Regions from separate parts of the Ureibacillus sp. FSL E2-3493 genome, predicted to be linked through region 2. Evidence: riboswitches for the same ligand, from Rfam matches in the RefSeq annotation. Region 2 holds a riboswitch; the other holds the start of a gene.
What was found. Region 2 has a riboswitch for FMN ahead of ribE (riboflavin synthase). Riboswitches for the same ligand answer to the same signal wherever they lie in the genome.
Positions count from the first base shown of each region.

Region 1: linked by a shared signal. The riboswitch ahead of MHH69_RS06835 (ECF transporter S component) and the one ahead of ribE (riboflavin synthase) in region 2 are both predicted to bind FMN.

Region 1 is NZ_JBBOPK010000001.1:1,338,783-1,343,220, reverse strand. Features, by position in the region: gene glnA (type I glutamate--ammonia ligase) at 1-1,294, opposite strand, end outside; gene MHH69_RS06840 (MerR family transcriptional regulator) at 1,336-1,731, opposite strand; gene MHH69_RS06835 (ECF transporter S component) at 1,995-2,573, opposite strand; FMN riboswitch at 2,829-2,995, opposite strand; gene MHH69_RS06830 (hypothetical protein) at 3,094-4,299, opposite strand; gene MHH69_RS06825 (RNA polymerase sigma factor SigX) at 4,289-4,438, opposite strand, start outside.
Region 2 is NZ_JBBOPK010000001.1:2,922,139-2,926,576, reverse strand. Features, by position in the region: gene rlmD (23S rRNA (uracil(1939)-C(5))-methyltransferase RlmD) at 1-1,171, opposite strand, end outside; FMN riboswitch at 1,366-1,499, shown strand; FMN riboswitch at 1,643-1,776, shown strand; gene ribE (riboflavin synthase) at 1,900-2,538, shown strand; partial or broken gene ribB (3,4-dihydroxy-2-butanone-4-phosphate synthase) at 2,562-3,152, shown strand; gene ribH (6,7-dimethyl-8-ribityllumazine synthase) at 3,216-3,683, shown strand; gene pdaA (delta-lactam-biosynthetic de-N-acetylase) at 3,752-4,438, opposite strand, start outside.

The DNA of each region.
Region 1 (4,438 bases), 1.6 Mb from region 2:
CAACTGTACGGAACATATCATATTCAATTTCTTTCGCCTCTTTAAAGTTCGAATAAATATGTTCGCCTAGAGCACCTTTAATCACTTCATCTTTTTCTAATTCTTGTAAAGCTTCTAGTAGTGATCCCGGTAAACTTTCAATACCAGTTTCTTTCAACTCAGCCGCATTCATCACATAAATATTACGATCTACTGGAGGAGGAGGTGTTAAACCGTTACGGATTCCATCTAAACCAGCTTCTAAAAGCACTGCTAAAGCTAAGTAAGGATTCGCTGCTGGGTCAACTGAACGTAATTCAACACGAGTAGATAATCCACGAGATGCAGGAATACGAATTAACGGTGAACGGTTACGAGCAGACCAAGCAATATAACATGGTGCTTCATAGCCTGGTACTAAACGTTTGTAAGAGTTTACTAATGGGTTTGTTACAGCTGTGAATGCTTTCGCATGTTTCATAATACCTGCCATGAATGCACGAGCAGTATCAGATAGCTCTAATTCTGCATTTTCATCCCAAAATACATTTTGGTTTCCTTTGAACAATGATAAGTTCGAGTGCATACCAGAACCGTTTACGCCGAATAGTGGTTTTGGCATAAATGACGCATGTAAACCGTGTTTACGAGCGATTGTTTTAACTACTAATTTGAAAGTTTGAATATTATCACACGCTTCTATAGCATTTGCATATTTAAAATCAATTTCGTGTTGTCCAGGAGCTACCTCGTGGTGAGAAGCTTCAATTTCAAAGCCCATTTCTTCCAATTCTAACACGATATCACGACGGCAGTTTTCACCAAGGTCAGTTGGTGCTAAGTCGAAGTATCCTCCATCATCATTTAATTCAAGAGTTGGGTTACCTTTTTCATCTAATTTAAATAAGAAGAATTCTGGCTCTGGTCCTAAGTTGAAACTTGTAAATCCTAGTTCTTCCATGTTACCTAATACACGTTTTAAGTTTGAGCGTGGGTCACCAGCAAATGGTGTACCATCCGGATTTACAATATCACAAATTAATCGGGCTACTTTCCCTTTTTCCGCTGTCCAAGGGAAGATAACAAAAGTATCTAAATCCGGTTGTAAGTACATATCTGATTCCTCAATACGTACAAAACCTTCAATGGAAGATCCGTCAAACATCATTTTGTTATCTAAAGCCTTATCTAATTGGCTTAAAGGAATTTCTACGTTTTTAATCGTACCTAAAATGTCTGTAAATTGTAGGCGAATATATTTTACGCCTTTATCTTTCACAATTTGTTTAATGTCTTCTTTTGTGTACTTAGCCATCTTTTTCCACACTCCTAAAATTTTAAATTAAAAAATATAATTTACTCACCCTTTACTTGAAAAAAGCGAGATAAATCCCCTTGCCTTAATGATGCCTTTTGCATAATTTGTGCCTGTTGCATTTCCTCACGTAAAATCGCGCGGAGTTCTGCGTCAGAAATAGATAGTTTGTTAGAAGATTTCACATTGTTGTTTTTTCTCATATCAAAAACTTTTTTAATTCCTGCCATGTTAATCCCTTGATCGAGAAGTTCACGAATTTCTAATAATGCATCTACATCATCTAATGAGAACATTCTACGATTGCCTTCTGACCTTGCAGGCTCAATTAATTTATGTTCCTCGTAATATCGAATTTGTCTCGCAGTTAACTCCGTTAATTGCATTACCATGCTAATAGGGAGTAACGGCATTGCTCTTCGAAACTCTCGACTCATCGACATCTCCTCCCTTTCATAGCATTATTTTAAACTATGTTATGTATAATAGCAATACTATGTTAGAAAAAATAACATATGAAATTTAGATTTTTTTTATCGCAATTTTAGATGGAACGAATTCCCTATATAATCAAGGGCTTACGACATAAAAAACGAAAAAACCCAACGCTTTCACGTTGGGCCATTCTGTATCAATTTTTTCAAATAAAAAAGCTGTTCATTATCGTCATAGTTTATGACATGAATGAACAACTTTTGATTTATAGTAAATATTGTGCTCGTTGATTTTCGATCCAAACTTTCATTGTACGGAATAATAAAACCGTTACAATCATGAGCATAATTCCTTTTATAAAGTTAAATGGTAAAATACCTAACACAATCGTTTCTTTCATATCAAAAGTACCCCATCCAAGGAAGTAAGAATACATAGGTAAAAAGGCTACATAGTTTAATAGACTCATTCCTACTGACATAATGACTGTACCTGCGGCTAACCCTAAAATTAATCCTTCTAGTTTAGGTATCTTTTTATAAAGATAGTAGACAGGTAAAATAAATAAAATACCTGTAACAAAGTTGGCCATATGACCTACCGGAACCCCTGTTGGTGTCCCTGAGAAAATCCAATCTAATACATTTTTAAACAGTTCGACTAAAATTCCAGCTAACGGTCCCATTGTAATTGCTGCGATTAAAGCTGGTGTATCACTAAAGTCGATTTGTAAAAATACCGGGAAGCCCGGTAAAGGGAAGTTTATTAGCATCAGAATAAAAGAAATACTACTTAACATGGCAATCGTTACAAAAGAACGTAACTTAAGGTTTTGATTTTTCATTTACTTTCTCTCCTCTTTGCTGATTCAACCCGCAAGAAGAAAGGACAGCCTTCATCTATATTCGCCTTCTCCATGAAAAATCCCTTATGCAAAATTGCATAAGGGAGAAATAGGCACATTAAAAATAAGAAAATAAGTATGCGAAAACAAGCGTATTATAAAGGGTACGCTAAATAAAAGTAAAGTTATACGACAATGTACAAACGATACTTCCACATACAGTTTCCTATCCACAAACGAATATAGAGACCGTACCTTCACCTTCTCCCATCCAGACTATACTGTCGGCTTTGGAATCACACCAAATCCTGCTCTAAGTTGAGCTCGCGGGCTTAAGAAACTATATTGCAATCCTCCGATGTAAAAGAGAATGAGTTTCTATTACCGCCGATCGGGAATTTCACCCTGCCCCGAAGATGAATCAATATTATTTTTTAACATTATATCTCGAAATTGAAATATTGTAAAGATAGTTCAATAGGAAAAACTTTTCCTTTTATTTCCTATTTTCAAACGCTATTTATTGAAAAACTGTTGAATATGGTATTTCATTTGCACCGACCGGCATTGGTAATGTTGTAGTAAAATCAAAACCTTGCCATTCGGTTTGGGTTACATTTTTAAATTGTACGTTCATATTGAAATTTGCTGCGGTTAATAAAATTCCTTCAATCATTTTCATCGCTTGTTGTTGATCAAGAGTCATTAAATCCAATTGTTCAGTGAATGTTACAGTAACCACATCCTGTTCAACCGTTACATCGTAATCAACATCCGGAACAATAACGGATTGATAAACATCATTTGTGTTTTCTTTCATTGTAAGAATCGCTTCTTCTACGGTTGAATAAAAAGCTCTAAAGTTAGGCACTAAATAGCTCTGACCATCTGGCTGTGTAAATTGATAATAGTTGTATTGAGTCGTTTCACCATTCAATGGAATTGGTGATGATTCTCCTACTTCACTGAATATAAAGGGTGAACCAGTTTCATCTAATTGAACAACTTCATCATAATGATCTCCAAATGTATCTACTAGTGATGCTGTATAAGTTGTAAGTGAACCAGTTCCAACATCATATAATTGATCACTTGGTAATGTGTGAACAACTTGATTATCCCGTTCAGTAATTTCCCCGTCATACGGATGATAATTATGAAATCCAATAGCCTCTTCGTTAAACAATGGTGCATATTTGTTATATAGCTCAACCCCTGTAGGTTGACTATTACCAAAATCCTCCTGAATTCTTTCATTTGGAATTAAAACGGTTACAGGGATACTATCTGCAGCATCACTAGCTAATCCTAATTTAAATATCGTATTTCCTTCAATTTGATCAGGATAAACAGCTGTACGAAGATCAGCCATCTCAGTTCCCATTATATTCATTTCTTCACTAGATTTCGATTCCTCTGATTCAATCATAGAGTTCTTAGAAACACTAGAGGAATCGTCTGCTCGATCCATTACGGTAGTTTCTTCAGAAGTATGTTGGTTCATCATTGACGGAACTAATATAGCGATTAAACAGACTGCAGCTATTGAAATGGCCATCGGTATCCAATTAAATTTCTTTCTAGTTTTCTTCAAAGGCTCCTCATCAAAAAGTCCATCTTCCTTTAGTCGTTGGAGGACTTCATCTTTTGAACGTTGATCATGAATTTTCGGTACATTGGATAATAGATTTTCAATTTTGTCGTCATCCCATTGGTCATGAGTCATGTTGATTCGCCTCCTTTTTGGATGTTGTTAATAACTCACGAAGTTGTTTAATGGCCCGATGTTGTGTTGTTTTAACTTTTCCTTCCGTCCAATTTAAAACCGCTGCTGTTTCCGATATAGATAATTCTTGGAAATATCT
Region 2 (4,438 bases):
TTGGTGCAAGACCAGTCCGGGGTGGATCGACAGTAATTACGTCAGGGATAAATCCATCCCGTTTCCATTTTGCCAACCATTCCTCTGCTGTACCTGTATAATAGCGAACATGTTTATATCCGTGATTTCTTGCATTTTTCTTAGCATCAACAATACTTTCAGGAACAACATCCATACCGCGGACTTCCTTTGCTTTAGGTGCTAGCCATAACCCAATTGTCCCAACCCCACAATAAGCATCTACTACTTTTTCCTTTCCAGTTAACTGGGCAGCTTTTTTAATTTCATCATATAAATGAACCGTCTGCTCAGGATTAAGTTGAAAGAAAGCGCGGGACGATAAGTCGAAGGCAAGTTCTCCTAAATTTTCATGAATCGTTTCTTTACCATATAAACTAATCGTTTCATCTCCAAAAATAAGGGAAGTTTTTTCTCGATTTATATTTTGGGTAATCGAAACGATACTCGGATCGATTTTTAATATGCGCTCGATTAACTCTTTCTTATGAGGTATATCTTTTCGTGTCGTCACTAAACAAACTTGGGTTTCGCCTGTTTGAACAGCTGTGCGAACGACAATTGTGCGAACTAATCCGTCCAACGATTTCCCATCGTAAATGGAGATATTTAGCTTTTGTAATATTTTTCGAGTCCCTACAGTGATTTTGGACGTTAGGGGATGTTGAACAGCACAATCATTAATATTTAATAATTTATTTGTCCCTTCAATATATAAACCTGCATAAACCCGTTTCCCTTCTTTTCTTACTTGGAAGGAACTTTTATTTCGATAATGCCAAGGGGTGTCCATCCCAAGGGTAGGGCGGATATCCGTCGTTTCAGCAATTGATTTAACGTACTTTTCTAATGCTTGTATGACCATATCCCGTTTTTCTTTAAGTTGCCCGCTATATGTTAAATGTTGCAGCTGACATCCTCCACATTCATTGTAAACAGGGCAGCTTGGCTCTTGGCGGTCTTTCGATACTTTACGGATGTTTAAAATTTCCGCTTCAGCAAAATTTCGCTGTACTTTTGAAACTTTTACAGTTACTTCTTCTCCAGGTAATGCACCTTTTACGAATACTACATTTCGTTTATAAAAGCCGACCCCTTCACCATTAATACCTAATCTTTTAATCGTTAAAGGAAATTTTTGACCAATTTCCATTACTACATTTTCGCCCAAAAGCGTTCACGTCCTTTATTTTGTTCATTTAACCATTATATCGAAGCACTATTTGAAAGCAAATGAATAAATTCTTCCTTTAAGTAAAAATCTATAGAGATACGTTTAGTGTTATTTTAAAATAAGTTATTAGCAATTATTTTGAAATCGTGTTATTCTTATTTCAATTAAATAAATTATTCCTTCGGGGTCGGGTGAAATTCCCAATCGACGGTGATGAAGTGAAACTTCTAAGCCCGTGAGCTTGTTATAAGCAGGATTTGGTGCGAATCCAAAGCCGACAGTATAGTCTGGATGGGAGAAGGAACTATTATAGATGTACCATTAAAATTGTTATTTTTAATGGTTTATTTGCTATAGTATTTTTTCTTTTTCAATCCCGATTCATTTCTGAACGGGATTTTTTATTTAATAGTTTAAAATTGAATACGGTTAAGCTTAAGATATATCTTAAGCATCCTTCGGGGTCGGGTGAAATTCCCAATCGACGGTGATGAAGCGAAACTTCTAAGCCCGTGAGCTTGTTAAGAGCAGGATTTGGTGCGAGTCCAAAGCCGACAGTATAGTCTGGATGGGAGAAGGATGAATTTTGGCACTTTTTGAAAATTAATTTCAAAAGGTTTATTTCGTTACGCCATTTTTTTTAAATACTCCCAACTCCTTAGGACATTTTCTAAGGGGTTTTTTATTTTTAGAAAGAGGTGAGTAGATTGTTTACAGGCATAATTGAAGATAAGGGAAAAGTAGTTGGGATTAAAAAAGATATCGACAGTAGTCAATTGACCATTGTTACACCCAAAATTGTGTCTGATGCTAAATTGGGTGATAGCATTGCGGTTAATGGTGTATGTCTGACGATTACCCACTTAACTAGTGAAGAAATGACTGTAGATGTCATGCCAGAAACAGTAAAGGTAACAACGATTCATACGTTAAAATTAGGAGATATGGTCAATTTAGAACGGGCAATGAGTGCCAATGGCCGATTTGGTGGTCATATTGTTTCAGGACATGTAGATGGTGTAGGAACGATTAGAAGTAAAAGACCGGTTTCAAACGCAGTTTACATTGAAATTGAAATACCTAGAGAACTTATTGAAAATTGTATACCTAAAGGTTCTATTACAATTGATGGGACAAGCTTAACGCTATTTCAAGTATCCAGTAATACTGTTACAGTATCCCTTATTCCTCACACGTATGCAGAAACGATTTTAGGCATGAAAAGTGTAGGAGATAAAGTAAATATCGAAACAGATATGTTAGGGAAATACGTTTTACATCATTTAAGAAAAACGGATAATACGTCAAATATATCAATAGAATTTTTAAAACAAAACGGATTTTAACTATAAAAACGGTGGTGGAGAAAATGATCAATACAATAGAAGAAGCTTTAGAAGACTTAAAAAAAGGAAAGCCGATTATTGTTGTGGACGATGAAAATCGTGAAAACGAAGGAGATTTAGTCATTCTAGCTGAATTTGCCACACCGGAAAATATTAATTTTATGGCGACATTTGGTCGAGGTTTAATTTGTACACCGATTACGGAAGAACTGGCCAATAAACTAGAATTATTTCCGATGGTTGAACATAATACGGATAATCATCAAACAGCTTTTACAGTAAGTATCGATCATATGGAAACGACAACTGGAATCAGTGCGTATGAGCGATCCTTTACGATTTTACAAATGATTAAAGAAAATGCTAAGCCAGCCCATTTCAGACGTCCGGGTCACGTATTTCCGTTAATCGCAAAAAGAAACGGAGTGCTCGAAAGAAGAGGACATACTGAAGCAGCTATTGATTTGGCAAGAGCTTGTGGCAGCGTTCCGGCAGGTGTTATTTGTGAAATCATGGCTGAAGATGGAATGATGTTACGCCTTGACGGCTTGAAGGATTTTGCAACAATGCATCGATTAAAAATTATTACGATTGAAGATTTAGTTGGATTTCGTTCAAAACAAAAAATTGGATAACACATTTTAAGACAATAATTTTATGACGAGGAGAATAGAACAATGGGAAAACGATTTGAAGCACAATTAATAGGAACAGATTTAAAAATAGGGATTGTTGTAGGACGTTTTAACGAGTTTATTACAACAAAATTATTAGATGGTGCCCTTGATGGTTTAAGAAGACATGGAGTAGATGAAGAAAATATTGATGTAGCATGGGTACCAGGAGCGTTTGAAGTACCATTTATCGCTAAACAAATGGTTGAAACAGGTAACTATGATGCGGTAATTGGGTTAGGTACAGTAATACGTGGAGCAACAACTCATTATGATTATGTTAATAACGAAGCAGCAAAAGGAATTGCTAGCGTTTCATTAAATTCAAATGTGCCAGTAATTTTCGGGATCGTAACAACAGAAAACATCGAACAAGCAATTGAACGTGCAGGTACAAAAGCGGGCAACAAAGGTTATGATTCTGCTGTTTCTGCCATTGAAATGGCCAACTTGAAAAAAATGTTTAAATAATGAATAGAAATCAATGCTTTTAACAAAATAAGTGCCAACACGCCTACTTTTCGTGTTGGCACTTTTTATTATTCTAATACGGATTCCATGACTAAATCGTCAAGGGAACCAAAAGTATACCCTTGTTTTTTCGCTTCTTTTATAAATTTCGGAAGGGCATCGGCATTATGTTTTGCCACAGTATGCAATAAAATTAATGCGCCTGGGTGCAATTGGTTCATTAGTTCATCGTAAGCATATTCCCACCCTACATTGGAATCAGCATGCCAGTCTACAAATGCTGTATCCCAGAACATGTGGGTATAACCGTGTTTATTTCCAACTTCTAAAACTCTTTCGTTAAATATACCTTTTGGTGGACGTACATAATGGGTACGTTTAATTCCGGCAACTTCATTTAATTTTGAATCGAATTTTTTCCATTCTTTTACAAGTTCTTCGTCGGATAACTTAGACATATCTGGGTGTCCATAGGAATGATTCCCGATAATATGACCTTCTTTAATCATTCTTTTTACTAAATCCGTTGCACTTGTTAAATAGTGCCCCGTTAAGAAAAAGGTTGCTGGAACATTTTCTTCCTTTAAAGTATCCAAAATACTTTCTGTATATCCGTTTTCAAAGCCGTTATCAAAGGTTAAATAAATAACCTTTTTGTTTGGGTCTCCTCGATAAAATGCGCCATACTCTTTTAACATGCTTTCAAATTTTGCCCCCGCATCTGCCGGCTTTCCATCTTTTGATTTACTAAAGCC